DNA from 2 places in the Micromonospora sp. NPDC049801 genome. Region 2 is predicted to be linked to the other one. Evidence: riboswitches for the same ligand, from Rfam matches in the RefSeq annotation. Region 2 holds a riboswitch; the other holds the start of a gene.
The links. Region 2 has a riboswitch for cobalamin ahead of AB0I89_RS06605 (ribonucleoside-diphosphate reductase subunit alpha). Riboswitches for the same ligand answer to the same signal wherever they lie in the genome.

Region 1 (11,892 bases), on a different contig from region 2:
GCGAGCAGCCCGGTGGCGACCGTCGTCTTGCCGTGGCCGCTGGCCGGCGCGGCGACCACCACCCGGGGCAGCGACAACGGTTCGGCGGGGGCGATCACCACTCGATGCCCTTCTGGCCCTTCTGACCGGCGTCCATCGGGTGCTTGACCTTGGTCAGCTCGGCGACCAGGTCGGCGGCGGCGACCAGGCGCGGGTCGGCGTCGCGACCGGTGATGACGACGTGTTGGAAGCCGGGCCGGTCGGCGAGGGTGGCGACCACCTCGTCGACGTCCACCCAGCCCCACTTCATCGGGTAGGTGAACTCGTCCAGCACGTACAGCCCGTAACGCTCGGCGGCCAGGTCCCGCTGGATCTGCCGCCACCCCTCCAGGGCGTCGGCGGCGTGGTCGGCCTCGCCGCCGCGCTGGATCCAGGACCAGCCCTCACCCATCTTGTGCCAGGCGACCGGCGCGCCCTGGCCGGTACGCTCGTGCACCTCGCCGAGCGCCCGGAAGGCGTTCTCCTCCCCGACCCGCCACTTGGCGCTCTTGACGAACTGGAAGACTCCGATCGGCAGGCCGGCCGTCCAGGCCCGCAGCGCCAGCCCGAAGGCGGCCGTCGACTTCCCCTTCATCTGTCCGGTGTGGACAACGAGCAGCGGCCGATTCCGCCGCTGCCGCGTCGTCAACCCGTCCGCGGGCACGTGACTCGGCTGTCCCTGCGGCATCAGAGTTCCCCCCTCATCGTCAAGCCCCGCGCGCCCTCCGCGCCCCGCGCGCCTTCCGCACCCCGCGCGCCTTCCGCACCCCGCGCGCCTTCCGCGATCTTGCAGTTTCTGTTGCTCATATGCGTATCTCGTCCTCTTATGTGGCGACAGAAACTGCAAGATCGCGGGGGGCGGGGTGGGTCAGGGCGTGCAGGGGGTGCAGGGGGGCGTTGAGTTGGGTGGCCAGGCGGCGGGCCAGGTGCAGGCGGATCGGGCCGGATTCGCAGTCGACGACCACGCAGGGGGCACCCGTCGCCGCGAGGATTGCCGCCGCTCCTGCCGCCCGGTCGAGCGGACGGGTTCCGGCGGTGGCGCGGCCGTCGGTGATTACCAGGACCAGGGGGCGGCGCTTCGGGTCGCGCAGGCGCTCCACCCGCAGCAGGTCCGCGGCGGCCAGCAGACCCTCGGCCAGTGGTGTCCGCCCGCCGGTGGGCAACTCGGCCAGACGGGTCGAGGCGGCCAGCACCGACGAGGTCGCCGGCAGCACGGTGCGCGCGCCGGCTCCCCGGAAGGCGATCACCGCGACCTTGTCCCGCCGCTGGTACGCGTCGGTGAGCAGGGCGAGCACCGCGTCCTTCACGGTGACCATCCGCTGCCGGGCGCCCATCGAACCGCTGGCGTCCACCACGAACAGCACCAGGTTGCCCTCGCGCCCCTCCCGGACCGCCTCGCGGACGTCGTCCGGACGCAGGCGCAGCGGGCCCGCCAGTCGCCCCCGAGTCGCCTGGTGGGGTGCGGCGGCGCGGATGGTGGCCGGCAGGTGCAGCGCGCCGACCCCACCGTTCGGCACCCGGGCCCCGGTGGTGCGGCCCCTCCCGGTCCGGGCCCGCGACCGCCGGCCCGGCACCCCGTCACCGACGCCGGGCGCGGTCAGCAGCCGGGCTCGCAGACCACCCCGGGGTACGGCCACCCGTCCGCCCTCGCGCTCCCGGTCGTTCCCGGTGGCGCTGGGCTCACCCTCCTCGGCCCGCCGACGGCGACCGCCCCGACCGTTCACCCCCGAGAAGTCCCCGTCCGCGCCGACGTCGGCGGCGTGCGGCTCCGGGCCGTCGGCCCTTCCGGACTCGCCGGCGCCGGAATCGTGCCCGCCGCTGCCCGACTCCCCACCGTCCACGTCGGCGGGATCGAGGGCGTCGCCGTCGGGGCCGTTCCCATCGTGACGATGTTCCCCGGTGTCGCCGTCCACGCCGGAGGAGCCGCCCAGGTCGCCGGCACTGCCGCCGGGGCCGCCCCCACCGCCACCATCGGGACCGTCGGGGCGCGGGCCGGCGGAGCCGCCGTCGTCCGGGCGGCCGTCGTCGTCCGGGTCGTCGGGGTGGTTGTCCTGGGCCCGTTGCAGCGCCTCGTCGAGGCGCTTCTCGTCCAGCCCCGGCGTGTCGAACGGGTCGCGGCGACGGCGGTGCGGCAGGGCGAGTCGGGCCGCCACCCGCACGTCGTCGCTGGTGACCCGGTCCCGGTCGTGCCAGGCGGCGTGGGCGAGGGCGGTACGCGCGGTGACGATGTCGGCGCGCATCCCGTCCACGTCGAACGCCGCGCACACCTCGGCGATCTGCCGCAGCGCGGCGTCCGGCAGGCGTACCCCGGGAAGCCGGCGGCGGGCGGCGGCCACCTGGGCGGCGATCTCGGCGTCGGCGTCGGCCCAGCGGGCGGCGAACCCGGCCGGGTCGGCGTCGGCGGCGAGCCGCCGGCGGACGACCTCCACCCGGATCTCCGGGTCCCGGCTGGCGTTCACCTCCACGGTCAGCCCGAACCGGTCGAGCAGCTGCGGGCGCAGCTCCCCCTCCTCCGGGTTCATGGTGCCGACCAGCAGGAACCGGGCCGCGTGGCTGACCGAGACGCCCTCGCGCTCGACGTGGCTGCGGCCCATCGCCGCCGCGTCCAGCAGCAGGTCGACGAGGTGGTCGTGCAGCAGGTTGACCTCGTCCACGTAGAGCACGCCCCGGTGGGCGGCGGCGAGCAGGCCCGGTTCGAAGGCGCGTACGCCCTCGCCGAGGGCCTTCTCCAGGTCCAGCGACCCGACCACCCGGTCCTCGGCCGCTCCGACGGGCAGTTCGACGAGGCGCGCCGGCCCGGTCTCGACGGCCGCCCCGACCGGGTGCGGCCCGTCCGGGCAGCCCGGGTCGGGTTCGGCCGGATCACACCCGAAGCGGCAGCCGGCGACCCGGCGCACCGGGGGCAGCAGCGCGGCGAGGGCGCGTACGGCGGTGGACTTGGCGGTGCCCTTCTCGCCCCGCACGAGGACCCCACCGATCGCCGGGGACACGGCGTTGAGCAGCAACGCCAGCCGCATGTCGGCCATGCCGAGCACGGCGCTGAACGGGTAGGTCGTGGTCATGCCCGGTCCTCCAGGTCGCCCTCGCTGGCCAGGTAGGTGTCGCGCAGGCGGTCCAGGGTGGCCGGCTCGGGCTTGGCCCACAGCCCCCGGTCGGCGGCCTCCAATAGCCGCTCGGTGATGCCGCGTAGCGCCCACGGGTTGGACTTCTCCAGGAACTCGCGGGTGGTGTCGTCGAACAGGTACGCGGCGGCCAGGTGCTCGTACATCCAGTCGTCCACCACACCGGCGGTGGCGTCGTAGCCGAACAGGTAGTCCACGGTGGCGGCCAGCTCGAACGCGCCCTTGTAGCCGTGCCGGCGCATCGCGGCGATCCACTTCGGGTTGACCACCCGGGCCCGGAACACCCGCCGGGTCTCCTCGCCCAGCGTGCGGGTCCGCACGTCGTGCGGCATCGCCGAGTCGCCCACGTACGCGGCCGGGGACGTGCCGGTGAGGTGGCGGACCATCGCCACCATCCCGCCGTGATACTGGAAGTAGTCGTCGGAGTCGACGATGTCGTGCTCGCGGGTGTCCTGGTTCTTCACCGCGACCGCGATCCGCGCGAAGGAGCGTTCCATGTCGGCGCGCGCCTCCCGACCGTCCAGGCCCCGGCCGTACGCGTAGCCACCCCACACCGCGTACACCTCGGCCAGGTCGGCGTCGCTGCGCCAGGTCCGGGCGTCGATCAGCGGCAGCAGGCCCGCGCCGTACGCCCCGGGTTTGGAGCCGAAGATCCGGGCGGTGGCCCGCCGCTCGTCACCGTGCTCGGCGAGGTCGGCGGCCACGTGGGCGCGCAGGTAGTTCTCCTCGGCCGGCTCGTTCAGGGCGGCGACCTGCCGGACGGCGTCGTCGAGCAGCGCCACCACGTGCGGGAACGCGTCGCGGAAGAACCCGGAGATCCGTACGGTGACGTCGACGCGGGGCCGACCCAGCTCGGCGGTCGGCACCACCTCGACGCCGGTGACCCGCCGGGACCGCTCGTCCCACACCGGCCGGCAGCCGATAAGCGCGAGCACCTCGGCGATGTCGTCGCCCTGCGTCCGCATGGCGCTGGTGCCCCACACGGTCAACCCCACCGAGCGGGGGTACGCGCCGGTGTCGGCGAGGTGCCGGGCCAGCAGCGAGTCGGCCAGGGCCACGCCGACGTCCCAGGCGTTGCGGCTGGGGATGGCCTTCGGGTCGACGGAGTAGAAGTTCCGGCCGGTGGGCAACACGTTGACCAGGCCCCGGGTGGGTGAGCCGGACGGGCCGGGCGGCACGAACCGGCCGTCGAGCGCACCGAGGGTGTTGGTCAGCTCGTCGGTGGTGCGAACCAGCCGGGGCACCAACTCGGTGGCGGCGAAGCGCAGCACCTCGGCGGCGTCCGGGATCGGCTGGCCGGTCACCTCGGCGACGACCGCCTCGGCCGTGTCGGCGGTCCAGCCCAGGGTCTCCATGCCGACGACCAGCCGCCGGGCGAGGGTTTCGATCAGGTCGATGGCATCGGCGGCGGTGCCGGCCGGCCCGTCCACCGCGTCGGTCAACGCGGCCGGCAGGGCGATCCGCCGGCCCGGCATGGCAAGCAGTTCCTGTTCGTCGAGGCCGTACGCGGTGGCGAGGGCCTGCCGCAGGCCGGGCAGGGCCTGGACGCCACCCCAGATCTGCGGGGCGCGCAGCACCGCGAGGACCAGGTTGACCCGCGGCTCGCCGGTGGGCGCGTCGGCGAGGATGTGCAGGCCGTCGCGGATCTGCACGTCCTTGACCTCGCACAGGTAGCCGTCGAGGTGCAGCACGAAGTCGTCGAAGTCGTCCGCGTCGGGCATCGCCTCGGTGTGCAGGTCGTGGTGCAGCTCGGCGGCGCGGACCAGGTCCCAGATCTGCGCCCGCACGGTCGGCACCTTCGCCGGGTCGAGCGCCTGCACGGTGGCGTACTCGTCCAGCAGTTGCTCCAGTTTGGCCAGGTCGCCGTAGGTCTCGGCGCGGGCCATCGGCGGCACCAGGTGGTCGATGACCACGGCGTGCGCCCGCCGCTTGGCCTGGGTGCCCTCGCCGGGGTCGTTGACGATGAACGGGTACACCAGCGGCAGGTCCGCGAGGACCGCGTCGGGCGCGCAGCCGGCGGCCAGGCCGAGGCCCTTGCCGGGCAGCCACTCCAGGGTGCCGTGCTTGCCCAGATGCACCACGGCGTCCGCGCCGAAGCCGCCGTCGGAGACCGGCGCGGCGAGCCAGCGGTACGCGGCCAGGTAGTGGTGGCTCGGCGGCAGGTCCGGGTCGTGGTAGATGGCGATCGGGTTCTCCCCGAAACCACGCGGCGGCTGGATCAGCAGCGCCACGTTGCCGAAGCGCAGCCCGGCCAGCACGACGTCCCCGCCGTCGGTGTACAGCTCGCCGGGCGGCTCGCCCCAGTGTTGCCGCATCCGCTCGCGCAGCTCGACCGGGACCGCCTCGAACCAGCGCCGGTACGTCTGCCCCGCTATCCGCGCCTCGGCGGCGGCCAACTGCTCCGGGGTGAGCCACTCCACGTCGTGCCCGCCGGCGGCGATCAGCGCGTGGATCAGCGCGTCACCGTCCGTGGGCGGCGGCGTGCCGCCGAGGTCGTAGCCCGCCTCGGCGAGCGCGGCGAACAGCCGGACCGCCGAGGCCGGGGTGTCCAGCCCGACGGCGTTACCGACCCGCGAGTGCTTGGTGGGGTACGAGCTGAGCACCACGGCGATCCGCTTGTCGGCGTTCGGCACGTACCGCAGCCGGGCGTGCCGCACCGCGATCCCGGCGACGCGGGCGGCCCGCTCGGGGTCGGCGGCGTACACCGAAAGACCGTCGGCGTCGACCTGCTTGAACGAGAACGGCACGGTGACGATCCGGCCGTCGAACTCGGGGATGGCCACCTGCATCGCCGCGTCCAACGGGGACAGTCCGGCGTCGCTGGCGGCCCACTGCTCGCGCGTGCTGGTGAGGCAGAGCGCCTGGATGACCGGCACGTCCAGGGCGGCGAGCGCGCCGACGTCCCAGGCGTCCTCGTCGCCGCCGGAGGAGGCGTCGGCGGCGACCGCGCCGCCGGCCGCGAGGACGGTGACCAGCAGCGCGTCGCAGCGGGCGAAGAGCCCGAGGGGGCCGGCGCCGGCCGTCAGCCCGCGCAGCGAGCCGCAGAAGATCGGCAGGGGGTTGCCGCCGGCCGCGCGGACCGCCTCGGCCAGCACGTCGACGAACGCGGTGTTGCCGGCCAGGGCGTGCGCCCGGTAGAAGACGATTCCGATGGTGGGCCGACCCGGTTCGGTGGGGTGCTCGCCGTGCACGCCGTACGCCGGGGTCGGCGCGGGCGGTGCGAACCCCTCCCCGGTGAGCAGGACCGTGTCGGAGAGGAACCGGGCCAACTCCCCCAGGTTGTCCGGGCCACCCTCGACCAGGTACGCGAGGCCCTGGGCGACCACCCCGGACGGCACCGTGGAGACCGCCATCAGCTCCGCGTCCGGCAGCGCCTCGCCGCCAAGGACGACCGTCGGCACGCCGCTGGCGAGCACGGCGGCGAGGCCGTCCGGCCACGCCTGCCGACCGCCGAGCAGGCGTACGACGGCGAGGTCGACCCCGTCGAGCAGGGCGGGCACCTCGTCGGCCGCCACCTGGGCAGGGTTGGCGAGCCGGTAGTCGGCGTCGCTGGCGCGGGCGGCCAGCAGGTCGGTGTCGGCGGTGGAGAGCAGCAGAATGCGCACGGCAGGCTCCGGACGGTAACGTCGGCGCGCTCGCGGAAGCGGTTCGGCGACGACGTGCGGGTGGGCGCGGGGTTCAGCGGGCACCGCGACCCGGACCGTTCACCGGCACGGGGCCGGCGGCGACGGGTGGCGTGGCGCGGAACTCAGCGGGAAACGACGCCCAAGCGAGCGGATGCCGGCGCGGTTGTGCGGCCGGGTCGGGGCGCGGCGGTGCGACCGCCGCTCGGGGTACGACGGTGCTCGTGGGTGCGCAAGACGCCATGCGTCATCGGGTCCTCCTCGGGTGTCCACGCCCTGGGGTACGTCCCGACGGCCGAAGTATCCTGGCTTCCGGATCGACGCTCACCCCCGGCCTTCCAACCGCAGACACACGGCCGTGACTCGCGAGGGGGGATCACTCCCCGGTGACAGTGGCGGGACCGCGTCGGATTCGCACCGACTTCCTTCACTGCCGTCAGGCCGCGAATGCTGCCACACCCTCGCGCCGCCGGTCAACGCGGACCCCGGAGCCGCCCGGTCACGAGCACCACATTGACCTGCGAAGATATCGGGGCGAGTCACTCATGGTTGAAGCGACGCGGCCGGCGAGTCAACGACAGCCAGCCGAGGAAACGCGCGTGCATCAGGGCAAGGTCGGGGCGACCGCCGAGACCGTACAAGTCGTGGATGGCCTCGTTCATGCAGGACGTAAGGTAGAGGGCCAGCGCCAGCGAGTGACCGTAGAACTCGGCGACGAGATCGAGTTGGGCGCGGGAGCATGGCCATGCTGCGGCACAGTTGCGGCACAACCAGGCGGGGCGCATGGGCAGGTGGGGGCGGGACCGCAGACTCACACCACGACCCTGCTCACCACAACCGCAGCGATCCATCACAGCGGGTGAATCCTCGATGGATAACTTTCATCCGCCCTCCGGATGTCCTCCCGGCATGCCATCCCACTACTGGATAAGCTGGCCCTCGGCCCTTGTAGCAGGAAGGAAGCCAGCCGTGAGCGTCCGCACAACTGCCACGCTTACCACTGACGACCTGCTGTGGGGCACCACTGACATGCTCGACGCCCTGGCCGCTCGTAACATCGCTCAGGTATTCCGCCTCGTCCAGCGAGCCACCCGCGCCAGCCAGACCACTCTCGGCGTCGCCACCGGCCTCAGCCAGGCTCAGATCAGCGAGATCACCAGCGGTGCCCGCCGGGTCAGCAGCATCGATGTCCTCACCCGCATCTGCACCGGCCTGTCCATGCCCCGCCACGCACGAATGACGCTTCTCCTCGGCGAACGCGAGCCGGCCCCGGACCTCGCCGGACACCAGCTCAGCACGGCCGTACGGAACCAATGCGCTGATGTCAGCGCGATCTATTCCAGCCGATCAGATTTTATGGCGGAGCTGCCCCCGCAAGCCCTTTTCGACCATGCCACGGACATCCGAGCGTCCGGGCTGTCACTGAACCTCATCTGTCAGCAGTACGGCGACAATCGCCTCCTGAGACTCCTCGCCGCCGGCACCCGCCTCCGCTGCCTGTTCCTTGACCCGGCCGGCGAGGCGATCAGGCGGCAGGAGCGGGAGGACGACTATCCAGATGGGCACCTCAGCGCGCTCACCGAACTCAACATCCAGAACCTGGCCCGTCGCATTCGTGACCGGCTCCCGGCGGATGCCCGGGACAACCTCACCATCGGCGTCTACGACGAATCCATCCGCGCCAACGTCCTTCTGATCGATGGTCGACTCTGCGTTGTCCAGCACTACCTACCGCAGATGCGCGGTGTCGACTGCCCGACGCTGGTCATCGAGCGCAGCGCCAGCCCCAGCCCTTCCGGCCTCTACCCGATATTCGACGAGATGTTCAACTCGCTGTGGGAGCGCAGCCGCCAGCTATGACCGGCTACGCGCACCTTCTCCCCCTCGCACAGGAGGCCGTCGACCTGGCCCACGACCTGATGCGCAGGCTCCAGCCCGGTGCGCTGACCTTCAAGGGTGACCGCGACATGGCCTCGGACGTGGATTACGCCATCGAGCGAGCGGTCCGCGAGCATCTGGCCGCCAAGGCGCCTGACATCGGTTTCCTCGGTGAGGAGTACGGCAGCAGCGGCGACACCAGCGCGCTGACCTGGGCGCTCGATCCAGTCGACGGCACCGTGAACTTCATCCACGGCTCGCCTCTGTGCGCGATCTCTCTCGGCCTCATCCACCGCACACACGCCGTCCTTGGTGTCATCGACCTTCCGTTCCTCGGCACCCGCTACCACGCCGTGCAGGGGCACGGCGCCTATGCCGACAACCGGCGCATCCGCGCCAGCCAGGTCACCGATCTGCGGGACGCCGTCGTCGCCATCGGCGACTATGCGGTCGGTGCCGAGGCCAGCCGGAAGAACACCGAGCGACTCGCCATCACCGAGCAGCTCACCCGGCACGTCCAACGGATACGCATGCACGGGTCAGCCGCAATCGACCTCGCCTGGTTGGCGCACGGCCGGATCGACGCGTTCGTCATGCTCAACAACAACCCGTGGGACACCGTCGCGGGCGTCGTCATCGCCAGGGAGGCTGGCGCGCTGGTGGTCGACATTGACGGCACGCCCCACCACGTGAACGCTGGCGCCACGATCGGCGGCGGTGAGCTGATCCTTCCACCCGTCCTCACGCTCATCCAGCGATCACTCGCGCAGGCGAAACCCGCTTGAGCCCGGTTACGGCCTGACCGGCTCAGCGGGCGTGGCGTTCCGGGTGGGCCCGATTCCACACCCGCATCCGCTCCGGGTAGCCGGTGCGGGCCGCCTCGTACAGCGGCACCGCGTGTTTGCGGGCGATGTCGCCCGCTGCCCGGGGTGTGCCGGTGCGGCGACGGATCCACTCACCGTCGTAGGCGATCGCGACCACGGTGGTGTCGGTGGCGGTCGTCTCCGGTTCCAGGTAGAACTCCACCCCTCGCCGGCTGGCGACGAACGCCTCCAGCGCGGCGAGGTCGTCCCGGGTGGCCTCACGGTCCAGCTTCGTCGGGGTCGCCTCGCCGCCGCGAGACCGCCGGTTGAACCAGCCCATGCCCAGCCCCTCTCCTTCGACGCCACTCCCAGTTCAGCACCGATTCCTGGCAATAGGCTGCACGGCGGGTGGGAAAAATCTGACTCCGCTGGGGCGGAACCCGACGGGCGCGGGCGGTGTCATCAGTGCGAGTCCGACCGGAGGTTCCCCTGGACGACGACGTGCTCGTCACCCGCGCCCGAGCCGGTGACCTGGAGGCGTACGACCTCCTGGTCGCCCGGCACACCGCGTCCGCGTACCGGACGGCGGTGCTGCTCGGCGCGGGTCCGGACTCCGAGGACGTCGTCCAGGAGGCGTTCGTGAAGGGCTACCGCAAGCTGTCCCGCTACCGGGGAGAGTCGTCCTTCCGCTCCTGGTTGCTCGCGATCGTCGCCAACGAGACCCGCAACCTGCACCGGTCCCGCACGCGCCGGGAGGGCCTGGTCCTGCGGGCGGCGGCGAACCCCCCGCCCGAGGTCGCCGAGGATGACGCCGTCGACGCCGTCCTGGCCGGCGAGCGGCGGGCCGCGCTGGTGGCGGCCCTGCGGCAACTGCCGGTACGCGACCGCGAGGTGATCGTCTGCCGGTTCTTCCTCGATCTCGGCGAGCAGGAGACGGGCGTCATGCTGGGCTGGCCCCGGGGAACGGTGAAGTCGCGCACCTCACGGGCACTGGCGAAGCTGCGCGCCCTGCTCGCCGACGAGGAGGTGCGTCATGGATGACCTCACCCGGGACGGCCTGGAGGCGGAGCTGCGTGACCTCGGCGTCTGGTTGGACACGCCCGTCACGCCGGACGTGACCGCACGGGTGCGCGACCGGCTCGTCGGGGACGTACGCGGGCGACGTCGGTGGCGCTCCCTGGCCGCGGCGGCGCTCGTTGCCCTGCTGGTCGCGGCGCTGCCGCCGACGCGTGCGGCCGTCGCCGACGCGGTCGGCGAGGTGCTGCGCTTCGCCGGCGTCGGCATCGTCACGTCGTCCACGCCGTCGCCGCCCGAGGACGAGCCGTCGCCCCTGCCGTCGCTGCGGATGGTGGGGCTCGACGAGGCGCGGCGGGCGGTCCGCTTCCCGATCCGGGTGCCGGCCGCGCTCGGGCCGCCGGAGCGGGTGTCGGTCGCCGACCCCGACGGCACCGGCGCGTACCGGGTCGCGACGCTGCTGTACGAGGGCGGCGCGGTGCGTCTCGACGCGTTCGACGGTCGTCTCGACCTGACCTTCCACAAGCGGACCAGCCGGCCGGGTGCGGAGTGGACGCAGGTCGACGGTGACTTCGCCGTCTGGGTCGACGGTCCGCACGTGCTGTCCTACGTCGACCGGTCGGGGCAGATCCGCCGGGAGACCGCACGACTCGCCGCGTCGACCCTGATCTGGGAGCAGGCCGGCGTGACCTACCGGCTGGAGGGCGCGCGCAGCATGGCCGAGGCGCTCGAGATCGCCGGCTCGCTCCCCTAGGAACCCGCCCGGCCCGACCGGTGTCTCTCTGGTACGGGACACGTCCTTGTGGGAGGGAGCAAGATGATCACTTGGGGCAGGTTTCTGCTGGGGTCGGTTCTGGTGCTGGCGGGCTGCGGCACGGCCGGCGACGGGCCGGCGACGACTGCCGGCGGTCCAACCACTGCGGCGGTCGGCTGCGCGTCGCGGGTCGAGACGGGGTCGCTGCCCGACTGGGCGGACGAGGGGTTCCACGGGGACACCCGCATGCCGCACGTCTTCGGCGCACGGGGTGAGATCGTGGCGGTGCTGTTCGGCCACCCGCTGGCGCAGGTCCGACCGGACGCGTCGAGCAACAAGATCCTCTGGGTGGCCCGGCCCGCCACGGCCTCGCCGCCCCCGGGCGCGTCGACCAGCCTGAAGATCATCGCCACGTTGGACGGCACCGACACGCGAGTGACCCACGAGGTCGCCGGCGGGCCGGCGCCGTCGATCATCGACATGCCCCGAGCGGGGTGCTGGCATCTCGACCTGAGCTGGGGCGGGCGCGCCGACACGATGGATCTCGTCTACGCCGAGCGGAAGCCGTGACGACGGGGAACAACCCCTCCCGCCATATCCAACATATACCGCATGGGGGGACTTGCGGCAAGGCCCCCGCTGTGCCGCAGAATGGCCCGTCCAAGGCCATGACCTGCGCA
Region 2 (11,892 bases):
CGGAGCCCGGGGTCACCAGCGTGACGCTGTCCGGGTCCCGCTCGAAGGCGACGGTGTCCCGACCGTTCACGGTCACCGTCACGAAGTAAGCCGGAAGCACATCAGTCGGGCGGGCCGTTCCTCACGGCCCGCCCGACCTGCGTTCCAGGCCCGCCGGGCGTGTATTCCAGGCCCGCCGGGCCCTGTGTTCCAGGCCCGCCGGGCGTGCGTTCCAGGCCTGCCCGACACCCGTCCGGGCCGCCCGATCTCAGCTCTGAGCCGCCCGATCTCGGCTCCGAGACGCGGGTCGCGCGACTGCCCGCCGACCTCGCTGCCCCGGATCTGGGGCAGCTCGACAGGAGCCGTGGTAGACCCTCGTCACCCGTTCGCCGGTGCCGGCGCCGCGTCCAGGCGGAACTGCCAGCTCGGGCCGTGGCCGGTGAGTCGGACGATCGCCAGCGGCGCGACGTCGAACTGCCGGTACGTGGCCAGCGGCAGATCCAGGGCGTGCACGAGCGCGACCCGGATCACCAGCGGGTGCGTGACGGCGGTGACCCGTCGGCCGACGTCGCGCTGCGCGTCCAGCCACCGACCGACGCGCTGGCGTACCGCGAGGATCGACTCACCGCCGTGCGGCGCGGCGTCCGGCGTGGACAGCCATTCGCGCAGCGCGTCCGGCCGTGTCGCGGCGATCTCCGCGAGGGACCGGCCCGACCAGTCGCCGTAGTCACAGTCGGCCAGGGCCGCCTCGACGGTGGGCGCGAGCCCGAGAACCTCGGCGGTCTCGACGGCCGCCGCCGCGGGGCTGGACAGGCATGCCACCGCGTCGCCTGCGCGACGGCCCGCAGCGGCGGGGGACAGGGCGAGGGCGGCACGCCGGCCGCCCTCGTCCAGGCTGTCGTTCCCGCCGAACCGGGCCTGCCGCAGGGCGGCGGTGTGACCGTGGGCGACCAGCCGCAGGCTGGTGGCGCTCACCCGGCCAGTCGTGCGTCGGCGACCGCGCGCTGGCGGTGCATCAGGGCGGCGAAGAGCAGGCCTATCCCGGTCCACAGCACCATCTGGGTGCCGAGCGAGGCGAGGCGGAAGCTCCACAGCAGCGTCGCGGGGAAGTCGCCGGGGACCTCCTGGAACGACGGCAGCGCCACATAGGACACGACGGTGACCAGCAGGAAACCGCCGACCGCCGCGCTGGCCCGCAGCCACACGGGCGCGCGCTCACCCACCGACCGGTAGCCGAGCGAACCGGACCAGACCGCGACCAGGCCGAGTACCACCATCAGCAGGTAGGTGACCGTGCGCTGGTTGATGGTGGACGGGTCGCCGACGGCCGGCGGATTCGGCGGGTACTTGAGGAACGGCACGATCACCGCGCCGAGCAGCGCACCGCCGGCCAGCAACAGCCCGGACCGCCCGTCGTCGTCGGTCCGCCGACGACGACGGGCCAGCAGGACGTACGCGCTGGCCAACAGGCCGCCCATGGCGGCGCCGAACAGGCCGATGGCCAGGAACAGGCCGCCGCGTTGGCCGTTGCGGCCGATCAGGGCCTCCTCGCCGTGCTGGTGCCCGTCGGCGACCGCCTCGGCGTGCTGGTGCCCGTCGGCGGCGGCCTCCGCGTGCGTGGCCGCCTCCTCGATGGCGATGGCCGCCTCGACGTGTGGTTCGCCGACGACGTAGGCGAACGTCCCGGCGAGCAGGCCGGCCACCAGGCCGGCGAGCAGCCCGCGCAGCAGGACCGTGACGAACGTGGGTGCGATGCCGGTGCCGCTCAGTGGCACGGGACACCGAGCAGGTGCCGGCCGTCGTGCATCAGCTCGTGCAGATACATCCCGCTGCGCGAGACCGCCCCCTGATCGAAGGCGACGAGGTAGGCCAGCAGGGCGAGCACGGCGACGGTGGCCAGGACCGTCCAGAGGAGACGGGTCGGGACAGCGGGGTGCGCCAGCGGCTGGCTGGACGTGGAGCTGGACATGCGTGAACGAACCTCCTCGGGGATGACGCGTCCCCATCGCAAGGCTGCGGACGACCGAGCGTCCTGGCTCGCGCCCCCCGGGCTGGGGGCCGCTCACAGTGGCGCGACCGCGCCGGATTCTCACCGGCTTCCCTCGCGTCGCCGCAGATAGTGGGTCGACCGTATCGGTGCCGGTTCGCCTCGGTCAAGCCGATGGCGACGGTCGGGGCGTCACCGCCCGTCGGTCGGCTCCGAGCCGATCGACGAGGACCGTCATCGTCGAGCGCGACACGCCGGGACCCGAGATGTGGGGTGTGACAAACGTGCTCGCCCCTATATATGGTGTCGACCGCAGCTGGTTCGGCCACTCTTCGCGAGTGGTCGAGGCAAGAGGGAACCCGGTGCAAGTCCGGGACTGTCCCGCAGCGGTGAGTGGGAACGACAGCCGTCATCAGCACTGGGCCATCGGCCTGGGAAGCGACGGCCAGTAGGTGACCGGGCCGGCCCGGTCGCGCCCGCGAGTCCGAAGACCTGCCAGCGCGCCGCGTACCCGACCCTCGGGTGCGCGGCGGTCCGAGGCCGCGCGGAACGGCTGACGCCACCTCACCCACGCCTCCGCTGGCGTGGCGTCGACGGCGTCCGTCTCCCCGCGTCCGAGGGCCCTTGAGGTCTCGAACTCCCGAGGAGTGAGTGGTGACAGTCACCCAGGTGGTCCCGGTCAGCGGCGAGGCCGCGCGGCGGACCCCGATGCAGGTGCGCAAGCGCGACGGCGGCACCGAGGCCGTGGACGTGAACAAGATCGTCCGGGCGGTCGAGCGGTGGGCCGACGACCTGACCGAGGTCGACCCGATGCGGGTGGCCACCCGCACGATCAGCGGCCTCTACGACGGCGCGACCACCGCCGAGCTGGACCGGCTGTCCATCCAGACGGCGGCCGAGATGATCGGTACGGAGCCGCAGTACTCGCGCCTGGCCGCGCGGCTGTTGGCCGGCTACGTCGACAAGGAGGTGCGGCGCCAGGGCATCACCTCGTTCAGCGCGGCGATCCGGGCCGGCCACGCCGAGGGTCTGATCGGTGACGAGACCGCCGCGTTCGTCGCCGCGCACGCGGAGACGTTCGACGACGCTGTCGACCCCGACGGCGACCGCCGCTTCGAGTACTTCGGCCTGCGCACCGTCTACGACCGGTACCTGCTGCGTCACCCCACCACCCGGCTGGTGCTGGAGACGCCGCAGTACTGGCTGCTGCGGGTGGCCTGCGGCCTGTCCCGTACGCCGGACGAGGCGGTCGACTTCTACCGGCTGATGTCCAGCCTCGCCTATCTGCCCAGCTCGCCGACTCTGTTCAACTCCGGCACCCGACACACCCAGATGTCCTCGTGCTATCTCGTGGACTCGCCGCGCGACGAGTTGGACTCGATCTACGCGCGCTACGCCCAGGTCGCGAACCTGTCCAAGTTCGCCGGTGGCATCGGCATCGCGTTCTCCCGGGTCCGGTCCCGTGGCGCGCTGATCCGGGGCACGAACGGGCAGTCCAACGGCATCGTGCCGTGGCTGCGCACACTGGACGCGAGCGTCGCGGCGGTCAACCAGGGCGGGCGGCGCAAGGGCGCGGCCTGCGTCTACCTGGAGCCGTGGCACCCGGACATCGAGGAGTTCCTCCAGCTCCGGGACAACACGGGCGAGGACGCCCGGCGTACGCACAACCTCAACCTGGCCAACTGGGTCCCGGACGAGTTCATGCGCCGGGTCGAGGCCGACGAGATGTGGTCGCTGTTCGACCCCGACGAGGTGCCCGAACTGCCCGATCTGTGGGGCGAGCGGTTCGACGCCGCGTACCGGGCCGCCGAGGCGCAGGGCCGCTACGTGCGGCAGCTGCCGGCCCGCGAACTGTACGGGAAGATGATGCGGACCCTGGCCCAGACCGGCAACGGCTGGATGACCTTCAAGGACGCGGCCAACCGGCTGTGCAACCAGACGGCCGAGCCGGGCAACGCGGTGCACCTCTCCAACCTCTGCACCGAGATCATCGAGGTGTCCAGCGACGACGAGACCGCAGTCTGCAACCTTGGCTCGGTGAACGTCGCCGCCCACCTGACCGATGAGGGCATCGACTGGGAACGGCTGCGCGCCACGGTGCGTACGGCGGTGACGTTCCTCGACCGGGTCATCGACATCAACTACTACCCGACCCCGCAGGCGGCGGCGAGCAACCCCCGTTGGCGGCCGGTCGGGCTCGGGCTGATGGGGCTGCAGGACGTGTTCTTCGCGCTGCGGCTGCCGTTTGACGCACCGGCCGCGCGGGAGCTGTCCACCCGGATCAGCGAGGAGCTGTACCTGACCGCGCTGGAGACGTCCGCCGACCTGGCCCGCGACTTCGGCGCCCACCCGGCGTTCGCGCAGACCCGGGCCGCGCGGGGGCGCCTGCAACCGGACCTGTGGGGTGTCGAGGGTACGCAGACCGCGCGCTGGACCGCGCTGCGTCAGCGGGTGCGGGAGTACGGGCTGCGCAACTCGCTGCTGGTGGCGGTCGCGCCCACCGCGACGATCGCGTCGATCGCCGGCTGCTACGAGTGCGTTGAGCCGCAGGTGTCCAACCTGTTCAAGCGCGAGACGCTGTCGGGGGAGTTCCTCCAGGTCAACACGGCTCTCGTGCGCGAGTTGAAGGCTCGTGGTCTGTGGACCGAGCAGATCCGGTCGGCGATCAAGCGGGCCGAGGGCTCGGTGCAGTCCGTCATGGAGCTGCCGGCCGACGTGCGGGAGCTGTTCCGTACCGCCTGGGAGCTGCCGCAGCGGGCGCTGATCGACCTGGCCGCCGCCCGCGCGCCGTTCATCGACCAGTCCCAGTCGCTGAACCTGTTCCTGGCCTCGCCCACCATCGGCAAGCTCTCCTCGATGTACCTGTACGCCTGGAAGACCGGTCTGAAGACCACCTACTACCTGCGGTCCCGGCCGGCCACCCGGATCCAGCAGGCCACCGTCAGCGCGGTGCCGCCCGTCCTCCCCGTCGCGGTCGACGCCGAGGCGCTGGCCTGCTCGCTGGAGAACCCCGAGTCGTGCGAGGCGTGCCAGTGACCGTCGCCGACACCACCACGGACAGCACCACCGACGCGAGGACCACGCACATGCTGCTCGACCCCGGGATGGACCTGACTCTCCGTCCGATGCGCTACCCGCACTTCTTTGACCGGTTCCGGGACGCCATCCGCAACACGTGGACGGTCGAGGAGGTCGACCTGCACGCCGACCTCGCCGACCTGGACCGTCTGTCGCCGGCCGAGCGGCACCTGGTCAGCCGCCTCGTCGCGTTCTTCGCCACCGGCGACACGATCGTCGCCAACAACCTCGTGCTCAACCTGTACCAGCACGTCAACAGCCCCGAAGGCCGGCTCTACCTGTCGCGGCAGCTGTTCGAGGAGGCCGTGCACGTCCAGTTCTACCTGAACCTGCTCGACACGTACGTGCCCGACGAGACCGAGCGGTTCGCAGCCTTCGCCGCCATCGAGAACATCCCGTCGATCCGTCGCAAGGCCGAGTTCTGCTTCCGCTGGATCGACTCCCTGCACGACCTGCGGGAGCTGCGTACCCGCGAGGACCGGCGGACCTTCCTGCTCAACCTGATCTGTTTCGCCGCGTGCATCGAGGGGTTGTTCTTCTACGGCGCGTTCGCGTACGTCTACTTCCTGCGCTCCCGTGGCCTGCTGCACGGGCTGGCGTCGGGGACCAACTGGGTGTTCCGCGACGAGTCCATGCACATGGCGTTCGCGTTCGACGTCGTCGACACCGTACGCGCCGAGGAGCCCGATCTGTTCGACGACGACCTGGCCGACCAGGTCCGCCGGATGCTCACCGAGGCGGTCGAGTGTGAGGTCCAGTTCGCCGAGGACCTGGTGGGCCAGGGGGTGCCCGGCCTCACCCTGGCGGACATGCGCCAGTACCTGCAGCACGTCGCCGACCGCCGGCTCGCCCAGCTCGGGATCGCGCCGCACTACGGGTCGGCCAACCCGTTCGCCTTCATGGAGTTGCAGGACGTGCAGGAGCTGTCCAACTTCTTCGAGCGGCGGGTGTCGGCGTACCAGGTCGGGGTGACCGGCACGGTCGCCTTCGACGACGACTTCTAGAACCCCCACCCCACCCCCGGCCCCGCCCCGTCGATCATGAAGTTGTTGCTCCCTATCGGCGTGTCGGGGGCATTGACTTCATGATCGACGTCGGCGGCGGACGGGTGTGGGGATGGGGTGGGGGTGTTTTTGGGGGTGGGAACCCGGGGGAGTTAGGCGGGGGTGCAGGTGGGGGTGGTGGTCGGAGGGCTGGTTGAGGTGGTGGAGCTGAGGTAGCCGGCGGTGGTCGAGGTTCCCGGCGCGAGCTGGCCGTTGTAGGCGGCGTTCGCGACGGTCACCTGGCTACCCGACTGGGTGAGGGTGCCGTTCCAGACCTGGGACACCGTCTGCCCGCTGGCGAGCGTCCAGGTGACCCGCCAGCCGTTGAGCGCCGACGATCCGGAGTTGGTGACCGTCAGCCGTCCCTCGAACCCGCCCTGCCAGGTGTTCACCACGGCGTTGGTGACCGCGCAGGACGTCCCGGCCGGGCTCGTCGGCGTGGGAGTGGTCGTGGGCGTCGGGATGGGCGTGGGCGTCGGGTCCGCGGTCGGACTCGGCGTCGGGGTGGGCGTCGGAGTGGGCGTGGTGCCGTTGGCCTGGAACTGCCACCAGTTGAGGTTGAACAGGGTGCCGCTGCCGCCCGTGAACCGCAGGTACAGGTCCTGGGTGCCGGTGGCGCCGGAGACCGGGCAGGAGACGGTCTGCCACGTCTGCCACGCACCCGTGCCGGGTACCGCGCAGCTGCCCACCCGGGTGCCGGTGGGGCTACCGAGGCGCAGTTCGATGGTGCCGCCCGACGTCGCCGAGGCGACCCGCGCGGAGAAGGACGTCGCGCCCGTACCGAAGCCGACGCCCTTGACCTTGATGTAGTCCCCGTTCTCGATCCACCCGACGTTCATCCCGCCCTCGCTGGCCGGCTCGGTCTCGATGCCGGAGCCCCAGGCGATGGTCTCGGCCTCCTGCCGCACGTACGGGTTCAGCGTGCCGATCTGCGGCGCGCCCGTCGTGGTCATGTTGATCGTCGGGATGGTGCCGTTGGTGTTGTACGTGAACTTCTCCACGGCCACCGAACGGGTGTAACCGCCACCGCCCGGCAGCGCCCCGTTGTGGTAGAAGAAGTACGAGCCGCCGTTGAAGTCGATGACTCCCGGGTGGTTGGTGAAGCTCGCGCCCTGGCGGGGCATGACCGTGCCGCGATAGGTCCACGGGCCGGTCGGGCCGGTGGCGGTCGAATATCCGATGAACTCGGAGCAGCACTCCGCCGCGAACACGTTGTAGTAGGTGCCGTTGCGCTTGTAGACCCAGGGGCCCTCCTCGTAGAGGGTGGGCCGGCTCGCGTTGCCGCTGCGGGCGCCGAACCCGGCGGTGGTGAGCGGGATCTTGGTGGCGCTGCCGCTGTAGGAGATCATGTCCGCGTTCAGCCGGACGTACCACAGGTTCGGGTTGCCCCAGTACAGGTACGCCTGACCGTCGTCGTCGATGAAGACCGTGGGGTCGATCTCGCCGTTGCCCACCAGGGGGCGGCCGATGGCGTCCCGGAACGGCCCGGTGGGGCTGTCGGCGACCGCGACGCCGATGGCCATCGAGTTGGTCGCTCGGGCGGTGACCGGCACGTACCAGTAGAACTTGCCGTTGCGGGCGACGACCTGACCGGCCCACGCGTTGGCGCTCGCCCAACTGAAGGTGGCCAGGCTCAGTGGCGAGCCGTGGTCGGTCCAGTTGACCATGTCGGCCGACGACCACACCCGCCAGTCCTTCATGGTGAAGTACGAGGAGCCGTCCTCGTCGTGGCCGGTGTAGAGGTAGACGCGTCCGTTGTGGACCAGGGGCGCCGGGTCGGCCGTGTAGATGTGCTGGACGATGGGGTTGTCCGCGCGGGCGGCCGTGGCCGGCATCAGCGTCGAGACGAGCAGCAGGCTCGTGAGCCAGGCGAGACCGCGCCGGAGCCGGGTCTTGGTCCGTGGTGGCGGTGTGGGGTGCATCGGTACCTCCAGGGTGGGTCACGACGGGTGGGCGGCCCGCCGCGTGCGCTGGCGGCGTGTCGCGGGTGTCGTCGCGGGTCGCTCGGGTGGGGCGGCGGCGGTGCCGCGAGCACGGCAGGAGGGGCTCGGGTGTCCACCCTGGCTCCCGCGTGCGGCGGCCCGCCGTACGTCGACGGCGGTGGTCAACGTCCCTGAGGGGAGGCCCGGTCACCCACCAGCGGGCGTTGGTCATGCACTACTCCATCGACCTCGGCGGATCGAGTGGAGCGGTGAAGCGTGCCCTTCGCCTCTGCGGCCCGAGGGTAGTCTGTTATCGCTAACATTCTCAAGCGATGGATGGACCTGGATTTCTCGCCGGCGTCACGGACGGGTCGGCGTGGGGTCGCACCAGGGGTCGGCGGAGCGGTCAGCGCTGCAACCGGGTGGGGCTCCCCGGTCCGCTGCGGCGCACCAGCCACGCCTCCGTGATGTGCGTGAACATCGCCTGCGCGGCGCCGTCCGGGTCGTGGGCGGCGATGCGCTCGTAGATGCGCCGGTGCCCCTGGTTCGACGCCACGCACATGGCCCGCTCGGGCTGACCCATGTACCGGGCGGTGTTGACGACCTGACTCTCCAGGGACCGGACGACACCCCGGGCGATGCGGTTTCCGGACGCCTGCATGACCGTGTCGTGGAAGGCGCGGTCGTGCTCCTGGTAGGTGACGTGGTCGTCGACCAGCTCGTCCATGCGGTCCACCAGGGCGCGTAGCCGGTCGATCGCCGCCTCGTCGGCGAGGCGGGCGGCCACGTTGGCCATGTCGGACTCCAGCACCCGGCGGGTGACCACCAGGTCGTCCAGGATCGCCAGGGTGTCGTCCTCGGCGATGGTCGCCGCGAGGACGAGTTCGTCGAGCATGTCCCACGACGAGGGTGGGGTGACGAGCGTTCCGCTGCCCTGGCGGACCTGCACGAGCCCCTTCTCCTGCAGGATCTTCACCGCTTCCCGGATGACGGTGCGGCTCACCGAGAAGGTCTCGCAGAGCACCGGCTCGGGGGGCAGTGGCGTGCCCGAGGGGTGTGCTCCCTGGACGATGCGGGTCACCAACTCGGCCGTGATCGCCTGGGCCAGATTCGTCGGGCGACGCGTCCAGTTCGGTGTCGCCGTGCCGTTGACGGCCGACTGGTTCGATGTCGTCACGTTCACCTCCGCGTGGCCGCGGGAGCGGGCCCACAAGTCCGCCCCAGTGTACGGGCAACCGTTGACGTCAGACGTCATACGAGTTACGTTCTCGTCAATCTTGCATCGACGGCCGGCGTCTCGGCCACTCCCCATATGAAGGTGAGCAACGATGAAGCAACGAGCAGTGTGGTCCGCGGTCCTCGTTGCAGGGCTGGCCCTGACAGGCTGTGGAAGCGCGACAGGTTCGGGTTCATCGTCCGAAGGCTCGGACAAGAAGCTGGTCGTCTGGGACTGGAAGTCCGGCGAGGCCAGCTCCGCCCAGTACGTGGAGAAGGCCAAGGCCGACTTCGCCAAGAAGCACAAGGACGTCAAGGTCGAGTTCGTCGCCCAGCCGTTCGAGGAGTACTACACGCTGTTGGGCGCGGCCCTCCAGTCGGGCAAGGGGCCGGACGTCATCCTGTTCAACGGTGGCGGCCAGATCCGCGACCGGGTGGCCTCGCTCCAGCCGCTCGACGAGTACGTCGGCGAGGACCGGCAGCGGCTGGCCGGCTGGGAGGCGTTCGCGAAGGACGGCAAGACGTACGCCTCCCCGGTGACGCTGCAGGGCCACCCGATCTACTACAACAAGACGCTCTACGAGAAGGCCGGTCTCGACCCGGCGAAGCCCGCCACGACCTGGCAGGAGTTCGTCGCCAACTGCGGTGTCATCACCAAGCAGACCGGCGCCAAGTGCTTCTCCGTCGGCAACAAGGAGGGCTACGGCATCCAGTTCTTCCTGTCGGCCATGGCATCGGGCGTGCTGACCCCGCAGGAATACGACAACTGGATCGCCGGCAAGCGCGACTGGAAGTCGCCGAACGTCAAGCGGCTCTTCGAGCTGTGGAAGGAGACCGGCACCGCCAAGCTGAACAACGACGGCGCGAACTCCACCGCCCTGTTCAACGACGCGTTCGCCGTGTTCCAGTCCGGCAAGGCCGCCCACATGATCGGCCTCATGTCCGACATCGGGCACTGGAAGGACTTCAACGAGTTCATCACGCCGGAGAAGCTGGGCGTGATGATGGCCCCGACGGTGACCAGCGGCGTGACCCCCAGCCTGCCGTACGACGGCGGCATCGGGTACGCGGTCGCCAAGTGGACCAAGGACCCGAAGGTGGCCGCCGACCTGGTGCGCTCGCTGAGCTCCACCGAGGCGCTGAAGGCGTTCTACGCCAACGCCGGCGCGATCACCGCGGACACGACGATCGACGTGTCGGCGAGTGGGCCGGCCGTCACCACGATCGTCTCCGCGCTCAAGACCGGCAAGCCGGCGGTGCACGTGGCGCTCTCCTCGAAGTCGCTCGACCTGATGGGCCGCCTCTCGCAGCAGTTGCTCAGCGGCTCGATCAGCGTGGACGAGGTCGTGAAGCAGATGGCCGCCTCGGACACGGCGGGCTGATCTCGTGACGATCGGCAAGTCGCTCCCGTCGGTCCGCTCGGCTTCGGCCGGGCGGGCCGGCGGGGTCCCGCCCTCCGCACCGCCGCCTCGCGACCGCGCCGTCTCGCGGCGCGCCGCCGGCGGCCGACGCGCCGAGCAACTGGCGCCCTTCGTGCTGGTCGCCCCGGCCGTCCTGATCCTCGTGCTGCTGCGGCTGTACCCGCTCGCGCTCGGTGTCAACTTCTCCTTCACCGGCGACGGCGACCGCGACGGGGCGATGGTCGGCTTCGACAACTACGTCCACCTGCTCCAGGATCCGCTGTTCCAGCAGGCGCTGCGCAACGTGGGACTGCTGGTCCTGCTCCTGCCGGTGGCGGTGGCCATTCCGGGTCTACTCGCCACGTTCATCTACCTGCGCGTGCCGGGGCACCGGTTCTACCGCAGCGTCTACTTCTTCCCGGCCGTGCTGTCCCCGGTCATCGTCGGCGCGATCTTCAATCTGCTGCTCTCGTTTGACGGTCCTGTCAACGTTGTCCTGTCCACGGTGGGCATCGGGCCGGTGGACTGGCTCGGTGATCCGGACGTCGCCATGTTCGCGGTCGTCGGTGTGCACGTGTGGGCGACCTTCGGAATGGCCCTGGTCGTCTTCCTCGCGGGCTTCGCGACCCTGGACGCGGCCCTGCTGGACGCCGCCCGGGTGGACGGCGCGTCCCTGGCCCAGGTGATCTGGCACGTGATCATCCCCAGCCTGACCCGCACCATCCAGTTCGTCTTCGTGACCACGATGATCGGGATGCTGACGTCCATGTTCGGCCTGCTCTACGTCATGACCAGTGGCGGTCCGGAGGGCTCGACCTACCTGCCGGAGTACTACATCTGGATCCAGCAGGGTCGGATGAACCGACCGGCCCTCGCGTCGGCCGCGTCCACCGTTCTGTTCGTCATCATGCTCGTCGTCGGGCTGCTCCAGCTCAAGCTGCTCCGACGCGCGGGGAGGGAGGACTGATGTCCCGCGTCCGACTGGGCAGATGGATGCTCGTGATCCCGATGGGGCTCCTCGCGGTCGCGACGATCTACCCCCTCCTGTTCACGGCGAACGTCGCGATGAAGACCCGCCGGGAGTACATCCTCGACCGCTTCGGTCTGGCGGACTCCCTGCACTTCGAGAACATCACCAAGGCGTGGACCAGCGTCGGCATGGGCCGGTACACCGCCAACTCCATCCTCGTGGTGGGTTGCGCGGTGTTCCTGCTGCTGCTGTTCGGGTCGATGGCCGGCTTCGCGCTGAGCCAACTGCGCTTCCGGGG

Region 1: linked by a shared signal. The riboswitch ahead of cobN (cobaltochelatase subunit CobN) and the one ahead of AB0I89_RS06605 (ribonucleoside-diphosphate reductase subunit alpha) in region 2 are both predicted to bind cobalamin.

Annotation. Positions count from the first base shown of each region.
Region 1 is NZ_JBFAMS010000001.1:309,509-321,400, reverse strand. It holds gene AB0I89_RS01475 (cobyrinate a,c-diamide synthase) at 1-95, opposite strand, end outside; gene cobO (cob(I)yrinic acid a,c-diamide adenosyltransferase) at 95-706, opposite strand; gene AB0I89_RS01465 (magnesium chelatase subunit D family protein) at 843-3,080, opposite strand; gene cobN (cobaltochelatase subunit CobN) at 3,077-6,745, opposite strand; cobalamin riboswitch at 7,062-7,191, opposite strand; gene AB0I89_RS01455 (hypothetical protein) at 7,303-7,425, opposite strand; gene AB0I89_RS01450 (DUF5919 domain-containing protein) at 7,733-8,623, shown strand; gene AB0I89_RS01445 (inositol monophosphatase family protein) at 8,599-9,426, shown strand; gene AB0I89_RS01440 (hypothetical protein) at 9,449-9,784, opposite strand; gene AB0I89_RS01435 (RNA polymerase sigma factor) at 9,910-10,485, shown strand; gene AB0I89_RS01430 (hypothetical protein) at 10,478-11,212, shown strand; gene AB0I89_RS01425 (hypothetical protein) at 11,276-11,782, shown strand.
Region 2 is NZ_JBFAMS010000003.1:177,414-189,305, forward strand. It holds gene AB0I89_RS06585 (GH92 family glycosyl hydrolase) at 1-89, shown strand, start outside; gene AB0I89_RS06590 (histidine phosphatase family protein) at 358-954, opposite strand; gene AB0I89_RS06595 (CbtA family protein) at 951-1,754, opposite strand; gene AB0I89_RS06600 (CbtB domain-containing protein) at 1,745-1,948, opposite strand; cobalamin riboswitch at 2,007-2,080, opposite strand; cobalamin riboswitch at 2,267-2,481, shown strand; gene AB0I89_RS06605 (ribonucleoside-diphosphate reductase subunit alpha) at 2,675-5,002, shown strand; gene AB0I89_RS06610 (ribonucleotide-diphosphate reductase subunit beta) at 5,053-6,048, shown strand; gene AB0I89_RS06615 (family 43 glycosylhydrolase) at 6,201-8,009, opposite strand; gene AB0I89_RS06620 (FadR/GntR family transcriptional regulator) at 8,416-9,186, opposite strand; gene AB0I89_RS06625 (extracellular solute-binding protein) at 9,338-10,606, shown strand; gene AB0I89_RS06630 (sugar ABC transporter permease) at 10,611-11,591, shown strand; gene AB0I89_RS06635 (carbohydrate ABC transporter permease) at 11,591-11,892, shown strand, end outside.